2 regions of the Peribacillus sp. NPDC097895 genome follow, and region 2 is predicted to be linked to the other one. Evidence: riboswitches for the same ligand, from Rfam matches in the RefSeq annotation. Region 2 holds a riboswitch; the other holds the start of a gene.
What was found. A riboswitch is a leader RNA that binds a small molecule or an ion and turns the genes downstream of it on or off. The one in region 2 is predicted to bind S-adenosylmethionine.

Region 1 (3,427 bases), on a different contig from region 2:
TGCCAAGTGACTTATTCGGCTGGATATAGTCGGTGAATTCAACGATTTCTATTTTGTACCCGAGATCTTCCAAACCTGGTTTGATGGCTTCTTTAACCATGTCGGCGTAGGGCCCGGTAGTCGCCCCAATCTTCAATTCTTTTTTGTCTTCTGTTTTTGGTGATGCATCATCGCTTCCGCAAGCTGCCAAGCCAAGAGCGAGTGCACAGACTGATAATAATGAAGCTATTTTCTTCAAATGAAATTCCTCCTGAAATGTATTGAATCATTGAAAAAATGAGTGATTCTATCGTTTGTTCACTAAGTATGAAGCTTTGTCACCGACCATTTGAATGATTTGTACAAGGCAGATCAACACGACGATTGTCGTGATCATGACTGTGTTGTCATAACGGTAATATCCGTACCGGATGGCCAGATCCCCGATTCCCCCTCCGCCGATTGTCCCTGCCATTGCTGAGTAACCGATAAGTGAAATGGTCGTTAATGTAAGCCCTTGAATGATTCCCGGTCTTGCCTCTGGAAGAAGTACATCCTTAATGATCATCCATGGAGTGGCACCCACGGCAATGGCAGCTTCAATCACTCCTTTGTCTATTTCACGCAATGCCGATTCAACGATCCTTGCAAAAAAAGGTATCGCGGATACGGATAGGGAAACAGATGCCGCTTTTGGCCCAATCGTTGATCCAGTTAGCAGATCCGTTAAAGGAAGAAGAGCCACCAAGAGAATGATGAAAGGGATTGAACGGACTATATTGACTGCAAAGCCGAGAGATCGATTCACGACGATATTTTCAAAAAATAAATTCCTGGTCGTCGTAAACAGTAACACGCCAAGTGGCAAACCGATAAGAAGGGCTATCGCAAGGGAAATGCCGACCATATAAATCGTTTCAATAAAGGCTTTATTAAGATCCGGTAAAATATTGACGATGGATTCAAGCAGTGACATGTTTTAACACCTCCACAGAGCTGGAACGACTCTTTATATATTCCAATGCCGAATGAATTTGTTCGGCTTCACCAATTAATTCAATGATCAAGATCCCAAATGGGATATCCTGAATATACTCAATCTTACCGTGCAAGATATTACCCTTTACTGAATGGGATTGGAGAGTATCCGAAAGAATCGATTCACCGGCGGTTTGCCCTTCGAATTGAATTTTGATGATCGTTCCTTTACTCTCTTCAACCAAATGTGAGGGAAGTTCGAAATCCAGGACACTGCTAATGAATTGCTTCGTTAACTCCTCTTTAGGCTGTGAAAAGATCTCATATACGGAACCCTCTTCTATTACGCGGCCATCCTGCATGACGGCTACTCGGTGGCATAGTTCTTTGACCACTTCCATTTCATGTGTAATCAGCACGATGGTGATCCCTAGCTCCCGACTTATCTTTTTTAATAACTGTAAAATCGCTTTAGTCGTTGTAGGATCCAGGGCTGAAGTCGCTTCATCACATAATAGTACAGTAGGGTCATTGGCTAGAGCGCGTGCGATGCCTACCCGTTGCTTCTGGCCACCGCTAAGCTGGGCCGGGTAGGCATCTTTTTTATCACTGAGCCCAACGATCTCCAAAAGTTCCAATACACGTAACCTGATGGCAGCCTTCGATTGGCGTGCAGCCTTCAACGCGAAAGCAACATTTTCAAAAACGGTTTTGGAACTGACCAAAGAAAAGTGTTGAAATATCATTCCGATTTTTTGACGTTGTTTACGAAGCTCTTTGCTTGATAAAGTGGTTAAGTCAATCCCGTCAATGATGATATTTCCTCCTGTCGGACGTTCAAGCAAATTCAAGCAGCGGAGTAATGAGCTTTTTCCGGCTCCGCTGTAGCCGACAATTCCGTACACTTCCCCTTTTTGAATGGTCAAAGATACGTTATCCACTCCGATAACTCGGTTTTTTTTCGAGATGTATTCCTTTCGGACCGAACGGATTTCAATCATGAACCTTCCCCCTTAAACATAAAAAAACTGTCTCCATTATTCTGAAAGAGGCAGCGAAATTATATCTCGTCTTATCTTTCAGAATGCAATCATTCTGCAGGAAGTGGCACCGTTCCCGATCGGGGCGGTTGCCGGACATCACAGGGCCTGATCCCTCCGTCACTCTTGATAAGTAAATTATTATTATTTTGGAATATTTCAAGTTTTTTAATATAATCTATATTATTTGTTAATTTATCCATTGTCAATCGATTCTGTAATTTTAGAATAATTTTTTTGCCTGACCAAATGGTTATGATGCCATTTTCATATCTTTCCTTCCAGGTGGATTATTCCATTATTTCCTTGTCAAATGTGTAAAGAGATAATACATTTATTGTAATAATGTGAAAAAGATAAACTATTTTTACAATGATGGGGGAGGCAATGCATGATAGAAATCAAGACGGTAAATGATGTGGTTTGTGTGCACGGGACTCCAAGTGGGATCAAATCGGGGATGAGTGTCTATGTCTTTGTAACGGATGGTCTATTGATTGATACGGGCGCACAGATATTGTTGGAAGAACTTATTCCATTCTATGAGACTGCCGATTTCGATTTAGTGGCCCTTACGCATTATCATGAGGACCATACGGGGGGAGCAGCCTGGATAAAGGAACATAAACAGGTCCCGATATTTATTCATCCGATGTCGGTCGATGTTTGTGCGAGGGATGCTGAATATCCTGAATATCGCAAAAAATTTTGGGGGAAGAGAGACGCATTTAAAGCTGAGCCGCTAGGGAAGACCATTCATTCCCGTACCCAAACGTGGGAGCCGATTTTTACTCCTGGTCATGCAAAAGACCATATGGTGTTTTTGAATCACAGTAATGGCATGCTCTTTTCAGGTGATCTTTTCGTAACACCAAAAACAAAGCTTGTCCTAAGGGAAGAGTCAGTCCCGGTCATCATCGATTCCATAAAAAGATTACTCCAATATGACTTTAAGGATGTTTTTTGCTGTCATGCGGGGCATGTTCCCGAAGGAAAGGAAATGTTTCGAAAAAAACTGGATTATTTGGAAAACCTACGTGGTGAAATTTTGCGTTTACATGATCAAGGACTGACCGTTCATGAAATACAGCAAGTCGTTTTACCGAATCGCTATCCCCTTATCGAGAGATCTGACCATGAATGGGATTCGGAGCATATCATTACATCGATTTTAAACGAAAATGTTTTGAGTGCGAGGGAGAATGGGACTATTTGAATGCTATCCGTTTAACTGTCCGACTGCATGTTTTCTATTTGTCATTCAAGAACTTGAATGACTTATAAAAGTCGGATTTTATGTAGGGGGAATGCAGTGCAAGCATATTTTCTTGATACGGAGATGAACGGGATAAAGGGGCGGGTTCTCCATAAGAGAACCCACCATCGTTAGTTGTTGACATTGGGATCGGTTTCATCATAAAAATCATGTG
Region 2 (3,427 bases):
TCAATGAGGAAGACCGTCAGGATATGGAACGTATCGTACGCGAATATGCCGAAAAAGGACAATACTATAAAAATGCAGAGCGAATAAAATAAGTTAACGAATATTAGCCCGAAACTTACGAGTAAACAGCCGAGATTCATGTTAACGCTCCATCACAAGTATTTACTTAAATCTCAAAATGGGATTTCTTGAATTATTCCCTCTTCAGGCGAAATTAATCCATAAAAAAAGGTGCCCCGCTAATGCGAGGCACCTTTACTTTTATGAATTATGCTTGTGCTTTTAACGATTCTGCTTTATCTGTGCGTTCCCATGGCAGATCAACATCTGTACGGCCAAAGTGTCCGTAAGCAGCTGTTTGTTTGTAGATTGGGCGACGAAGATCGAGCATTTTGATGATTCCAGCTGGACGAAGGTCGAAGTTAGCGCGAACTAGGTCAACAAGCACTTCTTCGCTAACTGTACCAGTTCCAAATGTATCAATCGAAATGGATACAGGCTCTGCAACACCAATTGCGTAAGCCAATTGTACTTCCGCTTTGTCAGCAAGGCCAGCTGCCACGATGTTTTTCGCAACGTAACGAGCAGCATATGCCGCAGAACGGTCAACTTTCGTAGCATCCTTACCAGAGAATGCACCGCCGCCGTGGCGAGCATATCCGCCGTACGTATCAACGATGATTTTACGTCCAGTAAGACCAGCATCCCCTTGAGGTCCGCCAATTACGAAACGGCCAGTCGGGTTGATGAAGTACTTCGTTTCAGCATCGATCAATTCAGCTGGAACAACTGCTTTAATGACATGTTCTTTTAAATCGGCTTGAATTTGCTCAAGCGTAACTTCTGCATCATGTTGTGTAGAAATGACGATTGTATCTACACGAACAGGACGGTTGTTCTCATCATACTCCACAGTTACCTGTGTTTTACCATCAGGGCGTAAGTAAGCAAGCGTTTCGTCTTTACGAACTTGAGCCAAGCGGAATGAAAGTTTATGTGACAATGAAATCGGAAGCGGCATAAGCTCCTCCGTTTCATTACAAGCGAATCCGAACATAAGACCTTGGTCCCCTGCACCGATTGCATCGATTTCTTCCTCTGACATGTTTCCTTCACGAGCTTCAAGAGCTTTATCGACACCAGCTGCGATATCGGCAGACTGCTCATCGATGGAACTCAATACAGCACAAGTTTCAGCATCGAAACCGTATTTCGCACGTGTGTAGCCAATTCCTGCAATCGTATCACGAACGATACGCGGAATATCCACGTAAGCGGATGTTGTAATTTCACCAGCAACAAGTACAAGACCTGTTGTTACACTTGTTTCACACGCTACACGTGCATTTGCATCCTTAGCAAGGATAGCATCTAAAATGGAATCTGAAATCTGATCACAAATCTTGTCCGGATGGCCCTCTGTAACAGATTCAGAAGTAAATAGACGTTTCTTTGACATCATATTTCCTCCTTGGAAGTTAGTATGTTGTAGGCATAAGCCTGATTTTTTACGGAACTCGTTTCCCTCATTAGTTTCAACTATAGACACAGAATTACTTTAAAAAACACAAAAACCTTCCCTGGCAAATGAGGAAAGGTTTAACATTCTGTCTTCTATCCTTTCACTCTTATCGTTCAAGGGTTTTTTACCTTGCTCAGGTTAGCACCATCACCACTATTCCTTGAAGAACCATCGCTTTATTTTCGGCGATCGATCTTGGAGTCAAGTTCAATATGGCAGGTTGCTGGGTTTCAAAGGGCCTGTCCCTCCACCAACTCGGGATAAGAGAATCCGTACAATTTAAGATATTATCGTACTTGGTCGGAATTTGTCAATGCTTTTTCTTAAAAGAACAATTCCCTCCCAAACAGTGTTCACGTAAAAACCGTGCTGAATCAACGTCCTTAAAGGATTTCAATTAAAAAACGCCAATATAAATGTTGAAAATTCCCATTAATTCATAACTTCCGTATTATTTGAAATACTATGCTTAATTACTTCCTATTTAATAAAAGGAAAATTTACTTACTTTAAAGTATATGCGATAATATTGACTCGGTTCCTGCCGATTTTACCGGTTTAAAATGATGAACGAATCAGCTGAAATTTATCACAAAACAAAATAAATAGTATAGACTATTTAAATGAATGTGTTATACTAATTGTAATATAAAAACTTAAACAAAGGAAGGTACCTCATATATGAATTCTGTAGATGTTTCTAATGAGTTACACCAATTATTAGCAGGAAACAATGTGTACACTCAACTTTCAGTACCTCAATTGGTCGAAAAAGTATTAAGCAGACATGAAGGAGTATTAACATCAACCGGCGCAGTAAAAGCTGAAACAGGCAAATATACTGGTCGGTCACCTAAAGATAAATATATCGTGGAAGAAGCATCCGTTAAAGATAAAGTCGATTGGGGTTCAGTGAACCAGCCAATTTCTGAAGATGTGTTCAATAAACTATATAATAAAGTAGTTGATTACCTAAAAGCAAAAGAAGAGCTTTTTGTTTTCAAAGGTTTCGCTGGTGCAGATGAATCATCACGTCTTCCAATTCGTGTTGTTAATGAATATGCTTGGCATAATCTTTTCGCCCATACTTTGTTCATTCGTCCGAACGAAGAGGAGCTAAGAGGTCACGAAGCAGAATTCACAATTCTTTCGGCACCTAATTTCAAAGCGGACCCAGAAGTGGACGGAACGAAATCCGAAACTTTCATCATCGTTTCATTTGAACGCCGTACCATCCTGATTGGCGGAACGGAATATGCCGGAGAAATGAAAAAATCGATCTTCTCAATCATGAACTACCTACTTCCAGAGGCAGGAATCCTTCCAATGCATTGCTCTGCTAACGTAGGACGTGAAGGGGATGTCGCTTTATTCTTCGGGCTGTCTGGTACTGGTAAAACAACTTTATCTGCAGACACTAATCGTAAACTGATTGGTGATGACGAGCACGGCTGGTCTTCTAATGGTGTATTCAACATCGAAGGCGGCTGCTATGCAAAAACAATCAACCTTTCTCGCGAAAAAGAACCGCAAATTTTCGATGCCATCCGTTTCGGTGCCGTATTGGAAAACGTAGTTGTGGATCCTGAAACACGTGAGGCAAACTACGATGATAGTTCACTAACCGAAAACACTCGTGCTGCATACCAAATGCAAGCGATTGATAACATCGTGAGCCCAAGTATCGCAGGACACCCTAATACAATCATTTTCTTAACAGCTGATGCTTCAGGCGTACTGCCTCCAATCAGCAAGCTTTCCAAAGAACAAGCAATGTTCCATTTCCTAAGTGGATACACTAGTAAATTGGCTGGTACTGAAAGAGGGGTAACTTCACCGGAAGCTACATTCTCGACTTGCTTCGGTTCACCATTCTTACCGCTACCTGCTCAACGTTATGCTGAA

Region 1: another riboswitch for S-adenosylmethionine. It lies ahead of ACQKMH_RS14395 (methionine ABC transporter ATP-binding protein); the one in region 2 lies ahead of metK (methionine adenosyltransferase).

Annotation. Positions count from the first base shown of each region.
Region 1 covers NZ_JBNNSH010000002.1:620,560-623,986, reverse strand. The annotation lists gene ACQKMH_RS14405 (MetQ/NlpA family ABC transporter substrate-binding protein) at 1-238, opposite strand, end outside; gene ACQKMH_RS14400 (methionine ABC transporter permease) at 287-955, opposite strand; gene ACQKMH_RS14395 (methionine ABC transporter ATP-binding protein) at 942-1,958, opposite strand; SAM riboswitch class I at 2,027-2,133, opposite strand; gene ACQKMH_RS14390 (MBL fold metallo-hydrolase) at 2,389-3,213, shown strand; gene ACQKMH_RS14385 (hypothetical protein) at 3,384-3,427, opposite strand, start outside.
Region 2 covers NZ_JBNNSH010000005.1:223,463-226,889, forward strand. The annotation lists gene ACQKMH_RS22215 (gamma carbonic anhydrase family protein) at 1-92, shown strand, start outside; gene metK (methionine adenosyltransferase) at 269-1,462, opposite strand; SAM riboswitch class I at 1,626-1,789, opposite strand; gene pckA (phosphoenolpyruvate carboxykinase (ATP)) at 2,204-3,427, shown strand, end outside.